2 linked regions of the Crateriforma conspicua genome follow. The protein of the gene in region 1 interacts with the protein of each later gene in a pairwise test. Links are inferred from orthologs where the notes say so. Each region holds a gene or a part of one and is shown on either strand. Other genes may lie near its edges. The genes, in order: rpe and eno.

The links.
Region 2: the proteins of rpe (region 1) and eno interact in binary tests that used the Escherichia coli proteins (3 or more experiments, as listed by UniProt). The link is inferred for Crateriforma conspicua from one-to-one orthologs.

The regions. Positions count from the first base shown.
Region 1 is NZ_CP036319.1:1,662,141-1,671,407, reverse strand. Bases 2,102-4,825 are described here. They hold rpe (ribulose-phosphate 3-epimerase), read left to right. Parts: upstream 2,102-2,950; coding sequence 2,951-3,700; downstream 3,701-4,825. Other genes in these bases: Mal65_RS06125 (DUF1549 domain-containing protein), read left to right, coding at 4,799-4,825; Mal65_RS06130 (histidine phosphatase family protein), read left to right, coding at 3,697-4,287; Mal65_RS06140 (sulfatase family protein), read left to right, coding at 2,102-2,405. Also shown: Mal65_RS06145 (hypothetical protein), read right to left, coding at 1-516; more of Mal65_RS06140, read left to right, coding at 813-2,101; more of Mal65_RS06125, read left to right, coding at 4,826-6,364; Mal65_RS06120 (DUF1501 domain-containing protein), read left to right, coding at 6,422-7,690; Mal65_RS06115 (RNA polymerase sigma factor), read left to right, coding at 7,819-8,430; Mal65_RS06110 (hypothetical protein), read left to right, coding at 8,434-9,267. UniProt on the Escherichia coli protein: Catalyzes the reversible epimerization of D-ribulose 5-phosphate to D-xylulose 5-phosphate.
Region 2 is NZ_CP036319.1:2,806,475-2,815,922, forward strand. The notes cover bases 131-3,035. They hold eno (phosphopyruvate hydratase), read right to left. Parts: upstream 2,274-3,035; coding sequence 987-2,273; downstream 131-986. Other genes in these bases: Mal65_RS10705 (hypothetical protein), read right to left, coding at 131-504; Mal65_RS10715 (riboflavin synthase), read left to right, coding at 2,564-3,035. Outside these bases: more of Mal65_RS10705, read right to left, coding at 1-130; more of Mal65_RS10715, read left to right, coding at 3,036-3,190; 16S rRNA (adenine(1518)-N(6)/adenine(1519)-N(6))-dimethyltransferase RsmA, read left to right, coding at 3,248-4,171; mfd (transcription-repair coupling factor), read right to left, coding at 4,237-7,407; Mal65_RS10730 (Gfo/Idh/MocA family protein), read left to right, coding at 7,778-8,818; frr (ribosome recycling factor), read left to right, coding at 9,397-9,448. UniProt on the Escherichia coli protein: Catalyzes the reversible conversion of 2-phosphoglycerate (2-PG) into phosphoenolpyruvate (PEP). It is essential for the degradation of carbohydrates via glycolysis.

The sequences.
Region 1 (9,267 bases):
GTCGGCCGCGTTGACTTTGGTTTCCGGCAACACGACCAAGGTCAGCCGGGTCATCGGCATCAACTCGGTCGCTTTGCGGAATCGATTCCAAGTCGAATCGACAATGTCGGTCAATTGAATCCGCAGCTCGTGGACGCCGGCCGCCAAATCATCGGGCAGGTCCACGGTGATCGTTTCGGTGGAACCCTGGTCATCCCAGGCCGAAGTCGCGGTTTGTCGATCCACATCACGATGCGGTTGAACCGACAGCAGTCGTGCGATGAAGCGAACCGATTGTCCGGTGGTCGCATCACTTCGCGTTGCTTGAATTTGAACTTGGGATGCTGCACGCGGCTTCAGAAACACGGGCGTCTTGGTCGAAACGGGCCGGTCATCAATGACCAGTGACCAAGTCGGTTCCGGGGGCGACGCGGCCGCAGGGGTAACGTCTTGGGACGATTCATCCGCCCCCACCGTGGCCCACAGCAGAGTGCCCAGCAGCAATGCACCGGCGCAGACGCCGCGTCCGATCCACATCCCAGACGACTCGGGTCGTCGGGTGTGATCAGTACAGGCGTTGCAATTCGGTTGGTTGGCCGAATGCGATCGGCGAAGACATCCTTGTCCGTTCATCCATCGCGCAGGTCGGTTCTCCGGCGGGCTTCCGTGAAAGCGGCCTGGGGCTGCCGGCGGGCTTCAGGCCATCACAAACGGTCGCAGCGTATCTGAACTTCTGTCTTCGGGTAAACAGCGAATCGGCGACGGTTGGCCTAAGATGGCATGCCTTCTTGCGTCCCCCCCTCCTTGAACACGCGTTGCCGAGTCCTTCCGACATGCCGTTTTCCCGTTCCAGACGTCCCGCCCGCGGCCCTGCGCCGGTGATCCTGTTTTGTTGTTTCCTTGCCGCAGCGGCCCGCCCACTTGACGCACAACCGGCCACCGAATCGCAGCCGAATCGGTTGAATGTGGTGTTCATCCTGTGCGACGACCACCGCTTCGATTGTCTGGGCGCGGCCGGTCATCCGTTTTTGGAAACGCCCCATTTGGACGCCCTGGCCGATTCGGGGACTCGATTGACGTCGGCGTACGTCACCACGTCGCTTTGTTCGCCCAGTCGCGCTTCGATTTTGACCGGCCAGTACGCCCACAACCACCACGTGATCGATAACTATCACGAAGTCGATCCAAATCTGAGTTTCTTTCCCCAGGACCTTCAAGCCGCCGGGTACCAAACCGCCTTCATCGGCAAATGGCACATGGGTGGCGACGACGACCAGCCCCAACGTGGATTTGATCATTGGATTTCATTCAAAGGGCAGGGGACTTACTGGCCGGACGGTCACGGCACGACACGAGAAGTGCCTCAGACGACCTATGACGGTCTGAACATCAACGGCCAACGTGTGAAGCAAAACGGTTACATCACGGACGAACTGACCGACTACGCAGAAGACTGGCTGAACCAACTGGACCCGGACCGGCCGTTCTTTCTGTATGTCAGTCACAAAGCGGTCCATGCGGACTTTGTGCCGGCGGATCGTCACCGCGGGCGGTACGACGACCAACCCTTGCCGATCACCATCCCCAGTGACGAAACGTTGCACCGGGGCGCGATTCCGATGTGGGTGCGGAATCAACGCAACAGCCGGCACGGCGCGGACTTCGGATACAACCTGGCCGATTTTGATCCCGCGGTCTACTACCGGCGGTACTGTGAATCACTATTGGCGGTGGACGATGGCGTCGGACGTTTGATGCAATGTTTGCGTTCCATCGACGCGGCAGACAACACCCTGGTGATTTACATGGGCGACAACGGATTTCAATTCGGCGACCACGGCCTGATCGACAAACGCACCGCGTACGAAGCGTCGGCGAAGGTTCCTCTGTTGTTCCATGCACCGGGACGTGTGCCGGCGGGCAAAGAGTTTGACGGGTTGGTCGCGGGCATTGATATCGCGCCGACGATTTTGGAAGCGACCGAATCGAAACCAATGACCTCGATCGACGGAACCAGTTTCTGGAAACCGTTGTGCCAAGCGGACGCTTCGCCTTTGGCCGACCGGACGTTGTTGTACGAGTACTATTGGGAACGCAACTATCCTCACACACCCACACTGCATGCGGTTCTTGGCGGCCGATACAAATACATCCGCTGTCATGGACTGTGGGACAAGGATGAACTGTATGACTTGCAAACGGACCCTGACGAACTGGTCAACCTAATTGATGCACCGGAGCACCAGAACCGCGTCGCGAAAATGAACCGACGCCTTTGGGAAATGCTGGAACAGACCGACGGGATGGAAGTTCCATTGCTGGAAGACCGGGGACCACGTTTCCCATGGCGTCATCCCGACAAGACGGACGCGGCCGAATTTCACGACGATTATTTTCACCGCAGCGAGCCGCCGCGCAGGCCTTGATGTCGGGCGTGAGCCGGTTCGGCCGTGGCGATGGCCGACCGTTTCTCGATTGAGTGGGAACCGAGCCCACCAGTGTCGGATCCCCCGATGGCGGACGGCTGTTTTGCATCGAATTGGCCCAACGCGAGGTTGGTGCCCAAAAACCGCACCCACGAAAATCGGATTTTACGGAAAAATCGCAACCTTTAGGCCAGATTCCCAAATGAAGAATCGCCGAGTTTCACGGACTCGGCGGCCATTTCGGGGGAGGCTTCAGCCGGGGATCAGGGAATTCGCCGATTGACACCCGGCCGGCTTCTCTGCAGTCTGTTCCGCCACTTGGCCCGTGAACGCCATTTGCGACCACACACCATCGACACCGCCGATCGAACGACGGGATCTTGGAACGGGGTTTGCGAAAACGCCTTGGACGCCAGTCAGCCGACTGACACCATGGCATGGGGGATGCGGGCTTGGCGTCATCTTTTTCGTCCGGTGCCCGGCGGCATAACCGCCGGGCCGATGGTCGGCGAAGGTGGCTTTGTGAACTCGACGCGAGAGACTGCATGTCTTCTGACGCCAACCGCAATCGATCTGAACGAATCCGCGTGTTTCGCGAGTCAACGCCGATGGTGTTGCCGAGCGTTCTGAACGCGGATTTCGGAGATCTGGGCGGTGAACTCCAGCGACTGACCGATGCCGGTGCCCGGGCGCTTCACCTGGACGTGATGGACGGTCACTTTGTGCCCAACCTGACGTTCGGCATGCCGATCGTCGAAGGGTTGCGACGCCACACCGATTTGCCACTGGACGTGCATTTGATGATCAGCGATCCGCTGCGTTACGCCGGACCGATGGTCGATGCGGGCGCCGACATGCTGACCTTTCATGTCGAAGCGGTCGACGATCCGGCGGCCGCGGCCCAGTCGATTGCCGACCTTGGCGTCGCGGTCGGGGTCGCGATCAACCCGGACGCGTCGATGGACCAATTGGAACCATGTTTGGACCACGTCGACATGGTTTTGATCATGAGCGTCCAAGCCGGCTTTGGCGGACAAGCCTTCAACCCGATCGCGTTGGAACGTCTTCGTTCGCTTCGCAATCAATACCCGGATTTGTTGCTGGAAGCCGACGGTGGCATCAAAGCGTCGAACATTGCCGACGTTCGTGCGGCAGGTTGTGATTGCTTCGTCGTCGGATCGGCGATTTTGAAAAGCGACGACTACGGCAAAGCGATCGACGAACTGAATGACCAGATCGCTTCGGCAAACCCGTCCGGTGCAAACATCAGCCCAGGACAGGAGGCCACACGATGATGTTGTTGTCACGCGCCCCACAGCGGGCCGAAGTCCTGTTGATTCGCCCCGGTTCCACCGAGTTCGATGAACAGGGTCGCATCAAAGGCAGCCTGGACATTCCGCTTAGCAAGTCTGGCAAGCGCGAAGTCGCGTCGATGGCGTCCGAACTGTCCAACCTGAACGTCGGTGTGATCTATGCATCGCCCTGCCGGTCGGCGCAACAGACGGCGAAGCGGTTGGCCGAAGGTCGCGACGTGCGGGTCAAGACGATCGAGTGCTTGCGTAACATCGACCACGGCTTGTGGCACGGGAAGTTGATCGAGGAAGTCCGCCGCAACCAACCGCGGGTCTATCGCGCCGGTCAAGAATCGCCCGACGATTTTTGTCCCCCCGAAGGCGAACCCATCTCGATGGCCAAGGAACGCGTTCGCAAAGGCATTCGCAAGCTCCTCCGCCGTCCCGGGGGCTGCGTGATCGCAATGATCGTCCCCGATCCCCTGGCGACGTTGGTCGAAAGCTGTCTGCGCGGCGAACAGCTGAGCAATCTATGGCAGGCCGAAACGCGGGCCGCCGACTGGACGCTGATCGAAACCACCACCGCGTGACCCGGACCCGGCCCGGCACCGACGGGCCGAAAATCCCCTGGAACCGTTAAATCCGTTCCCTGGGGTGGGAATTCACTGGCCGACGGCATTGCTTGGTACCGGATTTGATCGGTCGCGGCCACGATCGCGTTTGCAGACCGAATACACTGCATCGCACGGTTCAACACCGCTGTTGGTTTCGTCGGTTCGATTCGGACCGATTCGACCGCCGCGGGTACTTTCGCCGCGGATCGGCGTTTGAACTGTGACAAGCCGCCGCACCTTTGACTTTTCGGGGTGACTCTTCTGGGGCCAAACGCGATGCACCGTCGTGGGGATGCCTTGGTGGACGTTGCCGAGGGTTTCGCCGCCGATGATTCGATTGCCTTCATCACCGTTTTCACATCCATCCGCGTCGGGCGGACGTCGCGTTTTGACGGCGTCGTCGATCTGTTTGGCTTGGTTCGTTGTCGCCACCGTTGACGTGCAGATCGCCCGGGCCGATGACGCCGATTCCGTCCAGCGGCCGGAGATGTGTGACAGGATCGACGCCCGCATCGAATCGGTGTGGACCGATTGGGAAATGCGTCCGTCGGCCGAGACGGATGACGCGACTTGGTGCCGACGCGTTTTTCTGGATTTGATCGGTCGGATCCCTTCGGTCGACGAACTGGAATCCTTCACCGACGATCGATCGTCACAGAAAGACGTCGCGCTGGTCCAGCGATTGTTGCACGACGAACGGTACACCGCGGAGTACGCCAATCATTGGGCAGGCATTTGGACCAATCTGCTGATCGGACGTAGTGGCGGCATGGACCGCCGATCGTTGACCGACCGCAGCGGCATGCAAAAGTACCTGCGTGATTCGTTCGCAGGAAATCGGACCTACGACAAGATCGTGTACGACATGATCACCGCGACCGGGTCGACCAAGCCCGGCACCGAGAACTTCAACGGCGCGGTGAACTTTCTGGTCGACAAAGTCAACGCCGAAAAGGGCACGCTGGCGACCAGCAGCACGTCCCGCATCTTCCTGGGCCAACAAGTCCAGTGCACGCAGTGCCACAATCACCCGTTTAATCAGTGGAAACAACAGAAGTTCTGGGAATTCAATTCCTTCTTTCGCCAAACGCGAGCCTTGCGGCGTTTCCAGTCGGGAACCCGCGACATCGATCACGCGGAATTGATCGATCAAGACTTCGCCGGCGAAGCGGGGGATCCGGATGATGCGTTGGTGTTTTATGAATTGCGAAACGGCCTGACCAAGGTCGCGTATCCGGTGTTCACCGACGGGACCGAGGTGGACGTCAGCGGATTCGTCAGCGACGTGAATCGACGGCAGGAACTGGCGCGGCTGATGCTGCAAAGCGAATTTCTGGACAAGATGATCGTCAATCGGATGTGGGCGCATTTCCTGGGATATGGGTTCACTCGACCGATCGATGACCTGGGTCCCCATAACCCGCCGACGCATCCGGAATTGCTGGACGAACTGGCTGCGGAATTTCGCCGAAGCAGTTACGACCTGAAAAAGCTGCAAGCTTGGATCACACTCAGTCGGCCCTATCGATTGTCGGCCACCAAGAACGCGACCAACGAACTGGACGATCCGTCGGTCGGCGAAACGCCCAAGTTTTCGCGTTTCTATCTGCGTCAAATGTCCGCCGAGCAACTGTATCAATCACTGTTGACGGCGACCGGTGCAACGCCCGAGGGCAGCTACGAGGAACAGGAACAACAACGACGGCGTTGGCTGCAGCAGTTTGTCGTCGCTTTCGGTACCGACGAAGGCGATGAAGCGACGACGTTCAACGGATCGATCCCGCAGGCGTTGATGTTGTTCAACGGCGAATTAACGCGGCGAGCTACCAAGACCGAGACGGGTGGATTTCTGGATCGGCTGGCCCGCACATCGAAGTCACCGCGTGAATCGGTAAGGCGCCTATTCTTGGCGGGTCTGGCACGACAGCCGACTGCACCGGAGATTCGCATCGCGGGCAAGCTGATGGCGGCCCGGGGCGGCGACCAGAAAGAAATGCTGGGCGACATGTGGTGGGCGATTTTGAACAGCAACGAATTCATCATGCAACATTGACGACCACGCCCGCACGCCAAAGCAACGCTTGACTTTTCTTCTTTTGGGAAACGGACCATGTTCTTCACCACTCCGACGGGAATGACACGGCGGCACTTCATCAGCCACTTGGCCGGATCATCCGCCATGGCCGCTTCGGCGATGACGCTGGGAAACGCGATCGGTGCCAACGCTGACAGCCTGCGGAAGAACCGCAAGGCGGCGATCCTGTTATGGATGGGGGGCGGTCCGTCGACGATCGACTTGTGGGACTTGAAACCCGGCGCACCGACGGGCGGTCCGTTCAAACCGATCAGCACGACCGGTGATGTGCAGATCTGTGAACACTTGCCGCAGGTCGCCCAGCAGATGCAACATCTGTCGATCGTCCGCAGCATGTCCACTCGCGAAGCGGACCACAATCGCGGCCGGTATTACATGCACACGGGTTTCGTTCCCAACCCGAACATTGAACACCCGACTTACGGCAGCGTTATTTCACACGAATTGATGCACCAGAGACCGGAACTGGAAATTCCCCCCTTCGTTTCGGTCGGCGGCAGCAGTGGTGGCCCTGGATTTTTGGGCATGGCATGGTCGCCGTTTTCGGTGACCAGCGACGGTCGCGTCCGAAACCTGGAAATGCGTTTGGACGACCAGCGTTTGCGTCAACGTGTCGCCGCGTTGGATTTGATCGAAAGCGGATTCATTCGACGAACCCGCGACACGCCGGCCGGCGAGCACGCCAAAGTGCTGGACAAAACCGTCGCGTTGATGACCAGCGATCAGATGAAAGCGTTTGACGTCGACAGCGAACCCGAGGCGATGAAGGAACGGTATGGGACCAACCGTTTCGGCCAAGGCTGTTTGCTGGCCCGTCGGTTGGTGGAATCCGGTGTGCCGTTTGTGGAGGTCGACTTGGGCGGCTGGGACAACCACCAGGGGATCCATGCGACCCTGCGCGATCAACGCTTGCCCGTGTTGGACCAGGCGATGAGCGCTTTGGTCGAAGATCTGAACCAGCGTGGCATGTGGCAGGACACGGTGGTCCTGTGGATGGGCGAATTCGGGCGGACGCCGCGGATCAATCAAAACGCCGGACGCGACCACTTTGCCAGGGCCTGGTCCTGCGTCGTCGGGGGCGGTTCGCTGCGAGGCGGTATCGCCGTCGGGCAAACGAATGCGGACGGAACCGCGGTGGACACCGAGCCGTATAGCAGCGAAGACCTCATGTCGACCGTTTGCCACGGCTTGGGAATTTCCACCGATAAGACCTTCACCAGCAAGAACGGCAGGCCGATGAAGATTGCCGGGGGTGGTAAACTGATTACCGAACTGACGGCTTAGCGAAGCGGATCGTCACTGCGGCACCACCAACGGGGCACGGGGGCGATCGTCGCGGGGCCTTGATGGAAGGAAACTGTTTCGCCCAAGCCGCTTGGTAACGACCGACTTCGCCCCGCTGTGAAAGCTTGATGCCCGGATCGGATGACCCGCCCGCCGCGTCGACCGATCCGGATGGTCGCCCTGTGACGCCACAGGTCCCGTCCGACGAATCGGCCGACGACGCGAATTTGACGCCCGCCCAGCTGATCCAACGCCACCAGCGTGGCGTCTGGAGATACCTGCGCATGCTGGGATGTGACGAAGCCACGGCGGATGATTTGACGCAGGACACATTCCTGCGAGTACTGCGGCGGAAAAACTTCGTTCAACACAATGATTCCGCGACCGCCGGCTATCTGCGTCGCACCGCCTACAACTTGCTGATTTCCCAGCATCGAAAGACCGGGCGAATGCGAACGGTGGGTGATTCGGTGGTCCTGGATGAAGCCTGGCAACGCTGGGCCGGAAAGGATTTGACCGGTGACGCCGCAACCGATGCGTTGCGGCAGTGTTTGAAACAATTGACCGATCGCGCCCAGATGGCGTTGCGGATGCGGTTTGCCGAACAGGCCAGCCGCATCGAAATTGGCGACGCGCTGGGGATCACCGATCACGGCGCGCGAAACCTGATGCAGCGGGCCAAGAAACAACTACGTGAATGCGTCGACCAACGTCTGAATCAGACCGAGTCCGACACCTGAACCATGAACGCGACGAACCCAAACGACCGCGAATTCGACGACGGCGACGAAGGCCAGGACTTGGTCTTGGACGGCCTGCTGCGCGAAATCCTGAACAACAGTGATCCGCCCGACCTGTCGTCAAAGATCCTGCGTCGATTGAGCCAGGAAACCGAAAACGTCCAGCCACCGCCGGTCGTTCGGCGTGACCGAGTTTCGGAGGTGGAAAGCGACGGCTCGGACGCGCCGCAAGATTCTCGCTCGGTGGTCCAGCCCTCGAGTGGGCCCGATGCGTCGGGTTCCAAAACAACGTTGGCCGTGGTGATGACCTTGGCCGCTTCGTTGTTAGTTGCCTTGGCCTGGTACGGCTGGGACACGCGACCGACCGGTGACGCCCCCTCGGTGGCTGAAAAGCCGCCGGGTACCGACAAGGACACCGTGGCCGCCGATAACGAATCGGGGCAGGGCGATGCATCCAAGCAAAACGATGCACCGGAGCCCCACGATCAATTTGCGGCGACGTCGGATCGACCGACGGATTCGGCTTTGGCCGAGGCGTCCCCCGACAACTTGCCGAGCGTCAAAACGCTTCACGACGGCAGCGACGGCTCCGGTGCAACCACCCGCAACAACCCACCAAACACCGCGGTGGCAATGCAGCGGATCGAACGCTGGCTGGAATCACAACGACCACCGGCGTTGAACGTCGCGGTGGTTGATGACCTGTTGGACGACCAGTTCGAACGCTACTGGACATCGCTTGGCGTCACACCGACACCACCGCGAAGCGATCAACAATGGGCCCAGTTTGTACGCGACCGCTTGAACGTGGATCTGGATCCTTCGTTACACGACGAT
Region 2 (9,448 bases), 1.1 Mb from region 1 along the record:
GTCACCTTTGCCGTCGTCACCGTCACCGACCTTGACGAATTTCAACACCAATCGGCGGACGACACGAACGTTTTGCAGCGCGCCGCTGCGTTCACTGACGTCGACTTTGACCGACAGTTCAACCTCGGCCTCCGGCGGAAAGCTGTTTTTGATCAGATCGACCCGGCGCAATTGATTGACTCGCGCCATGCTGAAACGGTATCGCGACAATTCATCGGCGGCGCGGCGCCGCAGCGACTCGCTGCGAAGGTAAGAAACGGCGGTGTCGACGTCGTTGTTTTCCACCGCCTCGGCGACTTCGTAAACGATTTGTTCGATCTGTTCACGGTCGGTGACCAAGACGTCCGCCAGGTAGCCGGCTGCCGGGACCAGGCAGGCACCGATGATGGCGGCAATCAATACGTCACGGCGCCCAGTCTTCAGCCAGGCGGCGACGCATGCGGCGACGACGATCCCCAGCATCGCCATCGTCATCAATGGGCGTTCGGCAAGCGTTTGATACATCGGCAGTCGACGCGGGAAAAGAAGAAGCGTTCAGACATTTGTATCGTAACGGACCGCCCATCGTCGGCTTTCGCTCCGCGAAAGTTAGCGTTCGGCGGGCCCTCCCCGGAATCTCGTTCCTCGATTCCGACCCTCCCGCAAGGCGGGAGGGTGAAGTGCACGTCTTAGCCGAACATGCCAGCGTCGGGTGCAGTGCCGAAACAGCGGTACCCGCGGCTAGCGCCCTGCGGCTCACAAAGTCGCCTTTCGCTCCGCGAAAGTAGCGTTCAGTCACGTTGCCGAAACAGCGGTACCCGCGGCTAGCGCCCTGCGGCTCACAAAGTCGCCTTTCGCTCCGCGAAAGTAGCGTTCAGTCACGTTGCCGAAACAGCGGAACCCGCGGCTAGCGCCTTGCGGCTCACAAAGTCGCCTTTCGCTCCGCGAAAGTTAGCGTTCGGTCACATCGCCGAAACGGCGGAACCTGCGGCTCGGGGTCTGTGGCCCTAGCCCTTCAGTTTGGCAGCAAACAGCGGGCCACCGTACAGGGCGTGATCGCCCAAGGCTTCTTCGATACGAAGCAATTGGTTGTACTTCGCCATCCGGTCACTACGGCTGGCCGAACCGGTCTTGATTTGTCCGGTCGACAGAGCCACGGCCAAATCGGCGATGGTCGAATCTTCGGTTTCACCACTGCGGTGGCTGGTCACCGAGGTGTAACCGTTACGGCCGGCCAAATGGATCGCGTCGATGGTTTCGGTCAGCGTTCCGATCTGGTTGACCTTGATCAGGATGCTGTTGCCGATGCCTTCGTCGATCCCGCGTTGCAGCCGTTCGACGTTGGTGACGAACAAATCGTCGCCGACCAATTGAACCTTGTCGCCGATCTTGTCGGTCAGCTTCTTCCAGGTTTCCCAGTCGTCTTCGCTGCAACCGTCTTCGATGCTGCAGATCGGGTACTTGCTGCACCAGTCGGCCAAGAAGTCGACCATTTCGTCGCCCGACAGCTTTTTGCCATCGATCGAGTATTGCTTGGCATCGGCGTCATAGAACTCGGTCGACGCGGCATCCAAAGCGATCCAGACTTGTTCGCCGGCTTTGTAGCCCGCTTGGTCGATCGCTTGCATGATGACGTCCAGAGCTTCCTGGTTGCTCTTCAAGTCCGGCGCGAAACCGCCTTCGTCACCCACGGCGGTGTTGTAACCCTTGCCCGACAAGACCTTTTTCAGGTTGTGGAAGATCTCCGTGCCGCAGCGAAGCGCGTCGCTGAAGCGGTCAAAGCCCAGGGGCATGACCATGAATTCTTGAACGTCGACGCTGTTGTCGGCGTGTTCACCACCGTTGATGATGTTCATCATCGGGGCGGGCAACATGCGGGCGCCGGCACCGCCCAGGTAGCGATACAGTTGTTGGTCGGTCGACGAAGCGGCGGCGTGGGCGACGGCCAGCGAAACACCCAGGATCGCGTTGGCGCCCAAGTTTTTCTTGTTCGGCGTGCCGTCCAGTTCCAACATGCGATGGTCGACGGCGGCTTGGTCGGTCGCGTCCATGCCTTGCAGGGCTTCGGCGATCGTGGTGTTGACGTTTTCAACCGCTTGCGAAACGCCTTTGCCCATGAAGAACGACTTGTCGCCGTCACGCAGTTCCCAAGCTTCGTGGACACCGGTGCTGGCACCGCTGGGCACCGCGGCGCGGCCGACGGCACCGTCTTCCAACATGACGTCACATTCGACGGTCGGGTTGCCGCGGCTGTCCAGAATTTGCCGTGCGTGGATGGCTTCGATCAGAGTCATGGATGCCTCGCGTTTTTTGATGCGGGATGGAGTGGAAAATCCGTGAAATGGTTTGGTCAGTTCGACACGATTGCGTCGCGTCCGCTGGGCTGCCGCGTCGATCGACGCAGGTGGCACATTTCCGCGCCGGCCCTCGTTGTCTTGGGCGGCGGCATTCTGTCCAATCCGACTGCGGATGAACACCCGACGAAACGCCCGAATGTGCCCCAGATGCACTGCCGAGTGTTTTCGCCACGCTCCGTCCCCGCCCCATCCGACCAGCCTTCACACGCAGTTAGGGAATCCAATCGATGTTTACCGGGATCGTCGAATCGCTGGGCCGCATTGCAAAAATCACCGACCAGCCGCCGGGAAAACTGTTTTCGATCGACGCCGGTGAATTGGCCAAAGGGGCGGCGATCGGCGATAGCGTCGCGATCAATGGTTGTTGTTTGACCGTTGTCGCCATCGACGGTGGCGTGTTGGGATTCGAAGCGGGCGAAGAAACCCTGTCCCGAACCAACCTGGGGGCCCAAGAGGTCGGCAGCCGAGTCAACCTGGAACGCGCCCTGGCGGTCGGCGATCGCTTGGGGGGACACTATGTCACAGGTCACGTGGACGAATTGGGCACCTTGCTGGATCGTCGCGAAGACCCGCCGTGGGCTTTTTTAAGATTCGGCGTGTCGAAAAAACTGTCCTCGCAAATCGCCGACAAAGGCAGCATCGCGATCGACGGCGTCAGCCTAACCGTGGTCGACGCGGACCCCGATTCGTTCACCGTCGCCTTGATCCCACACACCCTGGAAGTCACCACACTGGGATTTCGCAACGTGGGCGACAAAGTGAACTTGGAAAGCGATGTGTTGGCGAAGTATGTCCAGCGCAGCCTGATCACCGGTGTCAAAGGCCCCGATGTCCCCGGCGAATCATCCGATTAGTCGACGGACCAAAGAAACAGCGTTTGCGAAACCCCTTCTAAACCCGGAACGAATTTCTTGTCCGAACCGTCGCGTCAAACCGCCACCTATCTGTCACGCCGTCTGACCGCGGCCGGCCTGAAACCGCTGAGCCGTTTCGGCCAGAATTTCTTGATCGATTTGAACTTGGTCGACCTGATCGCCAATTCAGCCGAATTGACCAAGGATGACGTGGCGCTGGAAATCGGCACCGGTGTGGGATCGCTGACCCAGCGGCTGTCGGACCGTGCCGGTGCGGTGTTGTCGGTGGAGATCGACAATCACTTGTTCGAACTGGCCGGTGAAGAATTGGCGGATCGCTCCAACGTCAAACTGATTCACGGCGACGCGCTGAAGAACAAAAACACGCTGCGCGACGAAATCATGTTGAACGTCCGCCAAGCGATGTCACAGCTGGGCGAAAACGCTAGGTTCATGCTGGTCGCCAATCTGCCCTACAACGTGGCGACGCCGATCATCAGCAATCTGATGTTGGAAACGCCGCCGCCGGACCGAATCGTCGTGACGATTCAAAAAGAATTGGCCGATCGCATCATGGCGGTGCCGTCGACCAAGGATTACGGCGCGCTGTCGGTGTGGTTGCAAGCGATCAGTGATCCGACGTTGGTTCGTGTGCTGTCGCCCAAGGTGTTCTGGCCGCGTCCCAAAGTCCATTCGGCAATCTTGCGGTTGGATCTGGATCGCCAGCGCTACGAAAGCTTCGAAGACTTGCGTTACTTTCACGACACCACGCGAGCGTTGTTCTTTCACCGCCGCAAGTTTTTGCGCAGCGTCGTCGTCAGCGCGATGAAAGGCCGGTTGGAAAAGGCGGACGTCGACGAAGTGTTGGCGGACCTGGGCCATGACGAAACGACACGTGCCGAAGCGATGGCCGTGCCCGAAATCGTGCGGCTGGTCGAAGCGATCCGCGTTGCCGAAGACGCCAAATCAGAAAACGTTTGAGCGTCTGGCGTCGAATGAGCGTCTGGCGGCCAATCGCCAAGTTGTCCGGGATATGGCGTCGGGGCTTACCCGTTGAACAGGACCGCACGGGCCAATTGCAGCCACGCTTTGCCCGACCGATCGCTCATGTCGAAATCTTTGGTCGGGATGTACGCCTTGCGTTGGTCGACAATGCGAACCGGAACGGGCGAACGTTCGGCCAATTGTTCGACTTGCCGGCGGTTGCCGTAGTTCAGCACAATGAATCGTGCATCGCTGGTGACTGAATGGATTTGCCACGCGGCCGCATCCAGACGCAGTTCGACCAGCTGTAACATCCGCTCGGCCGGCTGAGGAATCGGCCCGAACCGGTCGACCAATTCTTCTTTGATTTCGTTGATCTTCGCGACGTTGTCGATCTTGGCCATGCGGCGATACAGATCGATCTTGTGACGCAGATCGGGCACGTATTCGTCGGGCAAATACGCTTCGACCGGCAAATCGATGTCCACGTCGGCCGACAATTTGGGCGGCAGCTTTTGGGCTTGCCGAACGGCGTCTTCCAACAGGTGGCAATACAGTTCGTAACCCACCGCGGCGATGTGACCGCTTTGTTGGCTGCCCAGCAGATTGCCGGCGCCGCGGATTTCCAGGTCTCGCATCGCGATGGCAAACCCGGCGCCCATTTGGCTGTAATCTTCGATCGCCCGCAGACGTTTGCTGGCTTCGGGGCTGAGGTGTTTCCGGCGGCTGACCAACAGGTAACAGTACGCTTGGTGTTTGTAGCGTCCGACACGGCCACGCAATTGGTGCAGATCGCTCAGCCCATACTTGTCGCCTTCGTCGATGAACATTGTGTTGGCGTTGGCGATGTCGATCCCGCTTTCGACGATCGTGGTGGCCAGCAACAAGTCGAACTTGTGATCGATAAAGTCGATCATGACTTGTTCCAATTCGCCTTCGCCCATTTGACCGTGGCCGATCCCGATGCGAAGCTCCGGTACAATGTTGCGCAACCGGTCGGCCAGTTCGTGCATGTCGCCGATGCGGTTGTGGACAAAGAACATTTGGCCGCCGCGGTTCAATTCGCGAACCATCGCGCTGCGGACCATCTTGTCGTCCCAGCGGGTGACCTTCGTTTCAACGCTCATCCGTTCGGCCGGCGGCGTTTCCAAGTTGCTGATGTCTCGCACACCGACCAACGCCATGTGCAACGTCCGTGGGATCGGCGTGGCGGACAACGTCAACACGTCGACGTTGTTGCGATGATTTTTCAGACGTTCTTTGACTTCGACGCCGAAACGTTGTTCTTCGTCGACGATCACCAGCCCCAGGTTGGCAAAGCGGACGTCTTTGCCGGCGATCCGGTGGGTGCCCACGATGATGTCGGCTTCACCGCTGGCGATCCGCTTGACCGTCGCGCGGGTGTCGGCGGGCGAAACGAACCGCGACAGCTTGGCGATTTCGATCGGAAATTCCGCCATCCGTTCGCGGAACGTGTTGTAGTGCTGTTCGGCCAGCACGGTGGTCGGCACCAGCACGGCGACTTGGTATCCCGACGTCACGGCTTTGAATGCCGCCCGCATCGCGACTTCCGTTTTGCCAAAGCCGACGTCGCCACAGATCAGGCGGTCCATCGGCCGGGCGCTTTCCATGTCGTCCTTGATCGCTTCGATCGCGGCCAATTGGTCGGGCGTTTCGGTGTAGGGAAAACTGGCGTCGAATTGTTGTTGCCAGGTGTTGTCGGGGTCGAAACTGATCCCGCGGCGGGCTTGGCGTTGGGCCTGCATCTCGATCAGTTCGGCGGCCATGTCAGTGACCGCCGATTCGGCCGCCTTGCGGTGATTGGCCCAAGCCTGGCCGCCGATTTTGGCCAGCCGTGGTCGGGTCTTCGATCCGCCGATGTATTTTTGGACCAGACCGATCCGTGATGCCGGCACGTAGATCTTCGTCCCGCCGTCGTATTCGATGGTCAGGTGTTCGACGTGCTGGCCGTTCTTTTCGATCTGACGCAGCCCGCGATACAGACCGATCCCGTGGGACAGGTGCACGACCAGATCGCCGACTTGCAGTTGCAAGAAATTCTGGATCGGCTTGCCGCGTGCCCGCGTCTTGCCCCGACGCACGGGGCTGCGGTGAAACAGTTCGGCGCCGGTCAGCACCAGCGCGCCGGCCGACGGCAACCGAAAGCCGCCCGACAGGTCCGCCACCGTCATGTGCAACCGGCCTTCGGCGGCGGCGCGAGTGGGCTGTAGCAATTCCGTCAGCCGTTGTCCGTCGGCGGGCGTGTCACCGACGACGATCACGTGATGATCGGCCGCGATCGTGTCGACTTTCTTTTGGGTTTCCGAAAGCTCGCTGGCAAAGCTGTCGGCCGACGCGGCGTCCAGCGACAACAGTTCATCGCCGGTCGCTTCGGGGAAATCGTCGGCCGTGACCACACGGTGGCTGGTCATCGACGCGATCAATTCGTCCATCGTCACGAACCGAGACGGATCGACCACACGGCGCAGCAGTGCATCGGCCGATGACGCACATCCTTGGGGATCAACGACCACAACGACCGTGTCGGCGGGCAAGTAGTCGCTGATCGGGCCCTGTTGTTCGGGCGGCATCGCGGGCGTTTCGTCCAGCGGGTCAGCCGTGGATGCACCGATCGCGGCCAGCTCGATTTCGGTGACCGATTCGATGCTACGCTGGCTGGACAGATCAAACGTGCGGATGGATTCGATTTCGTCGCCGAACCATTCCACGCGAATCGGCAACGGCTGATCCGGCGAATAGATGTCCAGCAAGCCGCCGCGTGTGGCGAACTCGCCGGGGAACTGGACCGCGGTGGTGCCGGCAAAGCCCGCTTCGGCCAGCCAAGCCCGCACGTCCTCCGGTGCAAGCGTCTGTCCGACTTTTAGCGTGCGGGTGCTGTCGGCCAGTTTTTGTGGCGTCGGGACTTTCTGGATCGCCGCGCCGATGAACGCGGTGACCAGCAACGGTTCCGGCGAATCGGCGTCGCGCGAACGAAGACGCTGCAGGACCTGCAGCCGATCGGCAAAGTCGACGTCGCGGATCGTCGCGCCGCTGCCGTCGCCGGCCGACAGCGGCAGCGCGACCGCATCGGTCAGTCCGAATGACCGAGCGTCGGTGGCCACGATTTCGGCGTCGGCCGCTTGGGGCAGCAGCATCAGGATGTGAGGCGTGCTGCGGGCGATCGCCGCGGCCAACAACGCGCGGATGCCGCCCCAAACACCGCCGAAACCCATCGGCTGGTCCGGTTTCAGCCCGCGCATGCGCACACTGACGCCCGCCGCGTCGTCGATCAACGCGGGCAGGTCGGACAGTTGGCGGATGGTCACCGGTTTGCGACGGCCGGTGGTTTTTCCGCGGCGGCTGGTTTTCTTGGCTGCGGTCAAACGATCGCGTCGCTTGAGCAGGGGACGGAAAGGACGCACTGGGTGTTGTGCGAGACAAAAAAAAGTATCGTGTGCGGGCAAGATGCGACACCCGAAAGATGCCGCTTCGCCGAAATCGGCCGGTTGATCGACCGTCGGCGACCGCTTGTCAGCACCCCCGCGATTTGGCGTCGCAATCCTTCCCCCATCCCCTTCCCCAACGAACGGCTTGTCCAGAAACATGAGTATCGGAATCGGAATCGTCGGCGCCGGAATGATCTCCAACTTTCACGCCAAAGCCATCGCCGACGCGGCGGGCTGTCACCTGGCGGCCGTGTGTGATCGCATTCCCGAAGCCGCCACGGCGTTCGCCGAAAAATACGGCTGTAACGGACACGGTTCGATCGAAGCCATGTTGGACGATCCCAGCGTCGATGCGGTCGCGGTTTGCACGCCCAGCGGCGCGCACCTGGATCCTGCGTTGGCGGCCGCCGCGGCGGGCAAGCACGTGATCGTTGAAAAGCCGCTGGAGATCACCACCGAACGCTGTGACCAAATCATTCAAGCGTGCGAAAAGGCCGGCACCAAGTTGGTCGTGACCTTCCAAAGTCGTTTTCATCAGTCCAGTCTGCTGATGAAAAAGGCCGTGGAAGATGGCCGATTCGGGACCGTCACGATGGGCGACGCTTATGTGAAGTGGTTCCGCAGCCAAGAGTATTACGACAGCGGCGCTTGGCGTGGCACGTGGGCGCTGGACGGTGGCGGCGCGCTGATGAACCAAGCCATCCACAGTGTGGACTTGTTGGTCTGGCTGATGGGTGACGTCGAAGAAATCAGCGCGATGACTGGTACGCTGACGCACGAGCGAATCGAAGTGGAAGACGTCGCGGTTGCCACGCTGAAGTTCAAGTCGGGGGCCTTGGGTGTGATCGAAGCCACCACGACCGCGTATCCCGGCGCGCTGAAGCGGATCGAGATCGCCGGCAGCAACGGATCGGCCGTGTTGGAAGAAGAAGACCTGATCCAGTGGGACTTTGCGGACGAAACCGACGCGGACCGTCAGATCCGTGATTCGATGCAAGGCAATACCGAATCCGGCGGCGGTGCGGCCGACCCATCGGCAATCGACCACAAGGGACACACGAAGGTCTATGAAGAATTGGCGGCGTCGATCGCCGAGAATCGAATGCCGTCGATCAGTGGTCAGGAAGGTCGTCGCAGCGTCGAAGTGATCCGCGCGATCTACGATTCGGCTCAGTCCGGTCAACGCGTCAAGCTGTAAGCGACCGTCCGGGACGCGGCCCACAAAGTCGCCTTTCGCTCCGCCGAAAGTAGCGTCCGCCGAATCGGTTCAGGCCAGTCGGCGAAACATCCCAAACCCGCGGCTAGCGCCCTGCGGCTCACAAAGTCGCCTTTCGCTCCGCCGAAAGCAGCGTCCTCCGAATCGGTTCAGGCCAGTCGGTGATTCCAAACCCGCGGCTAGCGCCCTGCGGCTCACAAAGTCGCCTTTCGCTCCGCCGAAAGTAGCGTCCGCCGAATCGGTTCAGGTCAGTCGGCGAAACATTCCAAACCCGCGGCTAGCGCCGTGCGGCTCACAAAGTCGCCTTTCGCTCCGCCGAAAGCAGCGTCCTCCTCCTGCCGATGCCCGGCCGCCGATCCGGCTGGGCAGAGGCCGGCGATTGTGCCGCAGCTTCGCTCGGGGTTGCTCGCTTGTTGACAGCTTGAGTGTCTGCGACAGTGTGCGCTTGATCTCCACGGGCGGATCCCAAGCCGGCGGCGCAATGGGATATATTGACGATCCGCTGCCAAAGCACGGAACGCCCCAGGAAGCCCCCACCACAGGAAGACGACTGAGAAACGATGAGCACCGACGAGATTTTGATGGACGCCGAAGAACGCATGGAAAAGGCGG